4 regions of the Faecalibacter sp. genome follow, and region 3 is predicted to be linked to each of the others. Evidence: riboswitches for the same ligand, from Rfam matches in the RefSeq annotation. Region 3 holds a riboswitch; each other region holds the start of a gene.
What was found. Region 3 has a riboswitch for cobalamin ahead of AC1QSP_RS10970 (acyl-CoA thioesterase). Riboswitches for the same ligand answer to the same signal wherever they lie in the genome.
Positions count from the first base shown of each region.

Region 1: it holds a riboswitch for cobalamin, as region 3 does, so the genes downstream of both, AC1QSP_RS05025 (DUF6580 family putative transport protein) here and AC1QSP_RS10970 (acyl-CoA thioesterase) in region 3, are expected to answer to the same signal.
Region 2: it holds a riboswitch for cobalamin, as region 3 does, so the genes downstream of both, cobT (nicotinate-nucleotide--dimethylbenzimidazole phosphoribosyltransferase) here and AC1QSP_RS10970 (acyl-CoA thioesterase) in region 3, are expected to answer to the same signal.
Region 4: it holds a riboswitch for cobalamin, as region 3 does, so the genes downstream of both, AC1QSP_RS05015 (TonB-dependent receptor) here and AC1QSP_RS10970 (acyl-CoA thioesterase) in region 3, are expected to answer to the same signal.

Region 1 is NZ_CM169987.1:1,102,092-1,104,299, forward strand. Features, by position in the region: gene AC1QSP_RS05020 (YncE family protein) at 1-178, shown strand, start outside; gene AC1QSP_RS05025 (DUF6580 family putative transport protein) at 252-824, opposite strand; cobalamin riboswitch at 927-1,063, opposite strand; gene AC1QSP_RS05030 (DEAD/DEAH box helicase) at 2,074-2,208, shown strand, end outside.
Region 2 is NZ_CM169987.1:1,323,373-1,325,580, reverse strand. Features, by position in the region: gene AC1QSP_RS06005 (cold-shock protein) at 1-231, shown strand, start outside; cobalamin riboswitch at 634-761, shown strand; gene cobT (nicotinate-nucleotide--dimethylbenzimidazole phosphoribosyltransferase) at 885-1,913, shown strand; gene AC1QSP_RS05995 (adenosylcobinamide-GDP ribazoletransferase) at 1,915-2,208, shown strand, end outside.
Region 3 is NZ_CM169987.1:2,339,560-2,341,767, reverse strand. Features, by position in the region: gene AC1QSP_RS10975 (LOG family protein) at 1-881, opposite strand, end outside; adenosylcobalamin (AdoCbl) riboswitch at 976-1,121, shown strand; gene AC1QSP_RS10970 (acyl-CoA thioesterase) at 1,203-1,610, shown strand; gene tnaA (tryptophanase TnaA) at 1,736-2,208, shown strand, end outside.
Region 4 is NZ_CM169987.1:1,098,035-1,100,242, forward strand. Features, by position in the region: cobalamin riboswitch at 813-998, shown strand; gene AC1QSP_RS05015 (TonB-dependent receptor) at 1,108-2,208, shown strand, end outside.

The DNA.
Region 1 (2,208 bases), 1.2 Mb from region 3:
TCAAATAGAGACTCCTTACGGTATAGCTGTGAACCAATTTAACGGTGATATTTTTATAACTGATGCTGCAAATTATGTATCGGATGGTTATATCTATTGTTTTGCAAAAGATGGAACTTTAAAATGGAAAACAACAGGAGGAAATATTCCTGCTCATCTTGCATTTGTATATCAATAAAAAAATCTGTCATTTATACTGTGGTTAGAATAATAACAGAAACTAAAAACGCTCTACTAAGTAGAGCGTTTTTTTATTTTAATGAATTGACGTTTAAATCTGGAATTTGTTTTTGTGCTAGTGCAAATGTTCCAAATAACAATGCTGAAAATCCTAAATCTCCAATTAAAGTTCCTTTAATAAAAGGGATTCCGGCTACATAACATTGAATTAATCCTTCGAAAGTTTTTGCATACATGCCTGATGAAATCCAAACTCCAAAGTTTGAAAATAAAAAGAAGAAAATTGTACTTCCTAATCCCATCCCCATAACACGTAAAGGCGTAACTTTTTTAAGCCCTAAAATTCCAAGTAAAGCAATGATTAAGTATGCTGCATATTGCCAATAAAATCCTTGGTAAAACCACGTAAATGATTCGAAGTATTCTCCATAAATATAATTATTGACTAACACATCACTGATCCATACACATGCTAATGGAATAATAAAGGCTTGCCACTTTTTTGCAAAATAAGCTGCACCAAATAAGCAAATTGCAGTTAAAGGAGAAAAGTTGGGTAAAAATGTCATTAGTCGCGTTGAAGCTACCATTAGAATAAGTGCTAGGACTAAAATTTGTTTTACATTAATTTTTGCTGTTTTCATTTTATAATTTTTTGGTTTTAATTATTAAACAGCAGTCTGAAAATTGTATAAAATCAATCGATAGAAAGAAAGATCTTACCATAGTTCATTCCGCGGAAATATAGTTATGATTCGTAATAGGTATCTGACTTTAGATTTATCATCTATTTACAGTTGCGCGACAGTTCGTGAATTTCACACGATTCCCTACGGATGTATTTTACATCAAACGAATAGCGTAAAAATATGAAATATTTTTATAGCGTTGACCTCTAAAAATAATTTAAGTTTCATTTATTTCTTGTAAAACTTCCTTTTCAGTCGGATTAATGAAACGATAACGCCAAGAATTATCTTCTTCTGCCCGTTGGATGCAATCTTTGTAGGATGGGTTTAAAGAAATGTAATGATTTGTTGGATGAATGATGTACTTTATTATTCAAAAATGAGATCAAAGAACACTATAAAGCATTACAGAAATAAAGAGATCTGTAATTGAATATTAAGGTTGATTAATATATATTGAGAATGAAAAGAAAAAGGGAATTTTATTTTTTTAATAAAACTTATGTCAAAATTGTAGTACTTCCCCAGGATGAGCTTCTCGAATTAACATGAAATTATATTGAGCTTTATTTAAAGAGATACAAGGAATGATAAAATAAGATTTTAAATCATTCGTTTGATTAATAAGTACAAAATCTCCTTCGAGCGTTTTCTTAATGATCAATTTAGAAATATCAATTGGACGAATTATTTTCATGAAAATGTTTAAATCAATAATCAATCCCAAAGCTTCATTATGATTCTAAATTATAAAATCATATTGCTTAGATGATAAAAAAAATAAATAATTTTTAATAGATACTTATTTATTATTGTATTTTTTAGTGATTTATTAAATTATTAAACCTATATTTGCAAAGTTATTATTTAAAGGTTCTGCCTTTTGCAATTGCTGCACAGTTTATCTTACTTTACAGTTTTCGCTTCTACAGCTCATTAAAATTTTAATCTGAATTAAAAATAATGAAGATATGTACGTTCGAAAATTTATCAGTATTACTCCCCTATGTTCAATTGAACCCTCTTTCAATCCATTTGAAAACATTGGATCAGAAAACCGAATAAAAATCGTCATCTTTTGATGATGATTAATTCCTTCCATTTGAAGAGAAAATAATTCCAAAAAAAACATCCAGAATTGAAATGGAACTAAAATTATCCATCAATTCTACGATATAACGCCGCTTGACGGTAAATTTATTACATGACATTTAACCAATTAGACATTATTCAGCCGATTTTAAAAGCTATTGAAACCGCTGGATACACCCAACCAACAGAAATTCAAGAAAGAAGTATTCCTACCATTTTAAAGGGCAACGACATCATAGGATGTGCG
Region 2 (2,208 bases), 1.0 Mb from region 3:
TCTCCCATTTATCATGTAGAAATACAAAAAATTACAATTATGCAAGAAGGAACAGTAAAGTTTTTTAATGAAACAAAAGGATTTGGTTTCATTACAGTAGAATCAACAGGAAAAGAAGTATTTGTTCATACTTCAAATTTAATCGATAGTATCAGAGAAAATGATAGAGTATCTTTTAACGTAGAAGAAGGTCAAAAAGGACCTATGGCTACACGTGTTAAAAGAATCTAATATCCATATATATCTTCTAGATTTAGAAAATAGTTTTCGTACTATAATCTTTATATGAAGGTAAAATATTTTTATTATTCATTAAGAAATCGAGCTGTTTCAATTCATTTGAAATGGCTCTTTTTTTTGTCCATTTTTTCTTTCATCGGATTAATCAAATTTACGTTGTTTAAATATTCATCCATTTAATCTTTTAATGGAAAAAATCAAGGGTATACGATTAAGTGTAAACCCTTGAATAACTAGTAAAATTGAATGATATAATAATACTAAAAATGATTTATATAATTGATATTTAATTATTTATCAAAATATATTCCACTTCAAAAAAATTGATATCAACGAGATGTTATATTGATAAACGTTTTATTTTTAGTTTTTTCCTCTATTTCAGAAATATCAATTACATTTACATTAGAGTATATTACAACGATGTAAATAGGGAATCGTGTGAAATTCACGAACTGTCGCGCAACTGTAAGTAGGTTTAATCTACAAGTCAGGATACCTATGCTTTACTATAATTCCGCGGGATGATTTATGGTGATCCACTTCAAGTTGTTGAGGTGAATTTCTTTCATGCATTTCAATCGTAACAAAATAATGTTACTGGAATTTTAGGTTAACACTGAAATCATTAAAACGATAAAATAATGCAAGCTGAAACACAAAAAGAAATCACTTTCGACCAATCTTTACAGAGCAAAATCGATCTTAAAACAAAACCATTAGGGGCTTTAGGAATGTTAGAAGAACTGGCCTTTAAAATAGGTAAAATTCAACAATCGTTAGAACCCGAATTAAAGAATCCTCACATTTTATTATTTGCAGCAGATCATGGAGTTGCAAAAGCAGGAGTAAGTGCTTATCCACCTGAAGTCACTTTTCAAATGGTAATGAATATTTTACAGGGTGGAGCAGCGGTGACCGTTTTTGGAAAACAAAATGGTTTAACCATTAAAACCATTGATGCGGGAGTTAATTATGATTTTGGTAACATTAAAGGATTAATTGATGCTAAAGTTGGATATGGAACCAAAAACTTTATAATTGATCAAGCAATGACAAGAGAGCAATTAAATCAATGTTTAACATTATCTGCTCAAATTGTACAAGAAGTAAAATTAACAGGTTGTAATGTAATTGGTTTTGGAGAAATGGGAATTGGTAACACTTCCTCTGCTTCGATGATTATGCATCAATCTACGGGTATAGACTTGGACGAATGTATTGGGCGTGGAACAGGATTAGATGATGAACAATTAGAACGTAAAAAAGCGTTGTTGCAACAAGCGAATGATTATCATGGAGTATTATCAGATCCAATGGAAATTTTACAAACCTATGGAGGTTTTGAGGTGGCCCAAATATGTGGGGCAATGATCGAAGCATACAAACAAAAAATGATACTAATGGTAGATGGATTTATCGCAACCAGTGCATTTTTAGTCGCTTATGCAATGCATCCTGAGATAATAGATTACGCTGTATTCTGTCATAACAGTAATGAAATTGGTCATCAAAAAATGTTAGCTCATTTGGGTGTTCAACCCATATTACAACTCAACATGAGAGTTGGAGAAGGAACCGGTTGTGCCTTAGCTTATCCCATGTTAGAAAATGCTGTTGCATTTCTAAATAAAATGGCAAGTTTTGATAGTGCAGGAGTATCAAACAAATAAAATGAAACATCAATTTCAATTATTTCTAATCGCCATTATGTTCTATACTCGAATTCCTATACGAGTGAATGTAGCGTATACGGATGAAAAACTAAATGCTTCGACACGTTACTTTCCATTGATAGGTTATGTAGTAGGGGCGATTTCATTTATAGGATTTTATTTGACTCAATTTATTCTTCCTATAGAATTAGCCATACTTGCATCTTTTATTGTAGGGATACTAACTACAGGTGCTTTTCATGAAGACGGTTTGGCAGACTTTTTTGATGGATTTGGAGGGGGATGGACAACA
Region 3 (2,208 bases):
ATGGTAAGCAATATGTCTTCACGAATACTATTCGAAAAATATTTTGCAATATAAGTGGCAAATAAATTAGACGGCTCATGCCCATAAAACCAAGTCGGAATAGCTAAACTTTCTGCTCCATTCGGATATTTCGCTAAAACTTCTAACGATCTTTCTTGAAAATTTTTCGCTAAATAATCAGGATTTTCTATATTATCAAAATCTAAATCCTTTAAGATCGATATCGCATCAAATAATTCTTGTTTAGAATAATTCCCCATATATGCACCCAAATTAGCAGCTTCCATTATTCCAGGACCACCACCAGTTACTACATAATACCCTTTTTGAGTGGCTAATTGTGCTGCAATTGCTGTTTCGGTATAAAATTGTATTCCTCTTCTTGTAGAATGACCTCCCATAAATCCCACGACTTTTTTCTTCGTCATGCCTAAGTCATCATATTCTAGGATTCTTCTTAATGCATCATCAATGGAATGATCGTGTAGCCGTTGAGCTAAGGCTTCTGAAACGGGTGGATTGTATTTATGTTTTATAAAATGTTTATAAATATTAATATCTATACTATTGTCATGATCTTTTGAATATCCTTCCATTAATTCTTGCCATGAATATAATTTCCCTCGATACGGATTATAAGGCAAATCCTTAAATTTAGGATAAACAAATGCGCCTCTTTCAATTAATGGAATAGCTTCATCTTTGCGAAAGGTACATCCTAAAAAGGAAGTATTGTCTAATATTAAATTCTCCCAATCTACATTTTTTGTACAGAAATTGACATCTTGAATAACTTTATTGGTTAAGTTATTCGAGCTCGAAATAAAGTCGTTCCACTCTCTATCATTATGGATTAAATTTTTAATCAATTTTATTTTCATCGTTTTTTAAATCAGTTGATGTTGAAGGTACAAGAATTATGCAATAAAATAATACGTTAATTAAAACATTCCTTTACACGAATCTCTCTATCTTTGCAAAATGCTCGGACTCAACAATTGGGGAATCGTGTGAAAATCACGAACTGTCGCGCAACTGTAATTCATGATCGCATGAAAAGTCAGATTACCAATTGATGGGCCTAATGGATAATGCTTTCGCGGATTGAAGCTCTATTCAAATGAGATTTTATTCTCAATCACCACAAAAACATTATCACATATACATTTTAATAGAAGTAGTGTGTAGATATGATTAAAGAAATGGAAAGTAAAACAAGAGAGGAGTTAATTGAACAACGAATTATTGAATCTGAAACACGTGTTTTTAAAGCTGTTTTTCCTGGAGATACAAATCACCATAAAACAATGTTTGGTGGTGCAGTAATGTATTTAATGGATGAAATCGCTTTTATGACAGCAACGCGTTTTTGTCGTAAGCCTATTGTAACGGTAAGTAGTGATAAAATTGATTTTAAACATTCAATTCCTGCAGGTACATTAGTCGAATTCGTAGGGAAAGTAGTACGTGTAGGTCGTACAAGTTTAGATGTACAGATTGATGTTTTTATTGAAAGTATGTACAGAGATGGTCGTGATAAAGCCATTACAGGTACATTTACTTTAGTTGCCATCAACGAAAATAAAAGACCAGTTCCCGTAATTGACTAATTAATCAGAAAAAAATAAAGTCCTTAACCTTATAGCGTTAAGGATTTTTTATTTTACTCCAATTTTTAGTCATTTTTCTCGTTTAGCTTTTATAAATTTAACATTCAAAAGCAAACAAAAAAATGATGGAACTACCTTTCGCTGAACCATTTCGAATAAAAATGGTGGAAGAAATCTATCCTTCGACACGTGAAGAGCGTGAAGCATGGATCAAAGAAAAAGATTATAACTTATTTAATCTTGAAAGTCAAAAAGTCTTTATTGATTTATTAACTGACTCCGGAACAGGAGCAATGTCTGATAAACAATGGGGAGCAATGATGACAGGTGATGAAAGCTATGCTGGATCGCAATCGTTTCAAAAATTAAAATCTACGGTAAATCAGATCACTGGATATGAATATGTGTTACCAACACATCAAGGACGTGCTGCAGAAAACGTATTATTTTCTGCCTTAGTCAAAGAAGGAAATGTTATTCCTGGAAATTCACATTTTGATACAACAAAAGGACATATTGAATTTAGAAAAGCCCATGCTATCGATTGTACAATTGATGAAGCGTTTGATAGTGAATTAATTCATCCGTTCAAAGGAAA
Region 4 (2,208 bases), 1.2 Mb from region 3:
ATTGTCTAATCTTTCGATACAATTTTCATTTGCTGGAGCAACGAAAATTACTCAAAGTGGGGAAAGAGTTATGGGTTGAGGGTTGTGAGTGTTACTCATTTGATGAGATCCTCCACTTCGACTATGCTCAGTGACCAGTTCAGGATGACTAGCTGGATGTGACCTTGCACTTCGACTACGCTCCCTTCGAGAACCTCAGGGACCACACTTCGGGTGACTACAGTGACCTGTTCAGGGTGACTAGCTGGATGTGACCTTGCACTTTGACTACGCTCCCTTCGAGAGCCTCAGTGGCCGTGCTTTAGGGTGACAGATTTTAATATTTACTCTATGTTCATTTTTTTCGTCAAAAAAACGAACCAAAAAAGACATTGCTAAAATCTTCGACTAAAACTAAATTGATTCCGAGGAATGAATTAAATCACTCGCTATCGCTCGGTAATTCATTCTGATCTCTTCTTCAATTTATTTTCTTAACGTCTGCGATTTTCAGGCAATATTTTTATTGTCTAATCTTTCGATACAATTTTCATTTGCTGGAGCAACGAAAATTACTCAAAGTGGGGAAAGAGTTATGGGTTGAGGGTTGTGAGTGTTACTCATTTGATGAGATCCTCAACTTCGACTATGCTCCCTTCGAGGGCCTCAGGGACCGCGCTTCGAGGGCCTCAGGGACCGTACTTTGAGTGACCACAGTAACCAGTTTAGGATGACAAATGTTTGTTTCTTTATAAATAATGTTAAGATCGCGAAAGACAACATTAAAGTTCATCCTTAACATAAATGCATATTGTAAATCAGTAAAAAAATGATACATTTGAACCACTTTTGGTGCGAAAGTAACATTTCGGTAACAGGGAATCAGGTGAAAATCCTGAACAAACCCGCTGCTGTAAGCTCCGTAAAAGTTCTAAAAGAAATACCACTGTTCCAGTTAAGAATGGGAAGGTTTTTAGAATGGAGTAAGTCAGAAGACCTACCAAGAGTATAAGAATTGATTTGCTTTCGGGACCTAAAGCGAAGAATACTAATTTAACTGAATACCTGTAAAGGTGTAGCTTAAATTAACTTCTTTATATTCTCGTTAGCAACAAACGTAAAATGCTAATGAGAACTATATATCAGCTTTACTTTTGTTGCCTTTGTATTATAGGATTAGGATCTTTTGTTGATGGACAAGAGGTGAAAGATTCTGTGTATCATTTGCAACAAGTAAATCTCAATCATTCAAAACCTTTAGAACTAATTGCGCCTCAAACTTTAGAGGGAGCAACATTAACACGTCTGAACAGTCATACTGTTGCTGATGCCTTACGCTATTTTTCTGGCGTTCAACTAAAAGATTATGGTGGTGTAGGTGGTCTGAAGACGGTTGATGTCCGTAGTATGGGAAGTCAGCACGTGGGTGTATATTATGATGGCATACAATTAGGAAATGCACAAAATGGTGTGGTGGATTTAGGTAAATATTCATTAGATGATTTAGAAAGTATTTCGTTGTATAATGGTCAAAAAAGTAACATTTTTCAATCTGCAAAAGATTATGCATCAGCATCCTCCATCTATTTACAATCTAAAAAACCAGTTTTTGAATCAAAGAATTACAATTTAACAGTACGTTACAAGACTGGATCTATCCAATTGATTAATCCATCAGCACGATTTGAATATAAAATCAGTGATAAAATTTCTACATCAATCAGTACAGAATATGTAAAAAGTGATGGAGAATATAAATTTCGTGTAATAAAACGAAATGCAGATAACAGTATAGCGCATGATACAACTGCTATTCGTAAAGATGGGCAAATAGAGGCTAAAAGATTTGAAGTTGGATTTTATGGTCAGCACGGAACTTTAAATTGGAATGTAAAAGGCTATAGTTATTTGTCTGATCGTGGTATACCCGCTGCCATTATTCGGAATGGATTTGGTGCAAAAGGACAAACTTTAACGGATAAAAATTATTTTGCACAAGGAAGTATCCAAAAAAAATGGGGAAAATTTGAATCGCGAATCAATCTAAAATATGCGCACGACTTTACGCATTATGTTGATACTGTTTCATCCATAAAAACACAAAATAAATATACCCAACAAGAATTTTATTTTTCGTCGGCTCATTACTATAAAATCCAATCCAATTGGGATATGAATGTAGCTTATGATTTTCAATACAATCAATTGGATGCGACATTAAAAAACTTT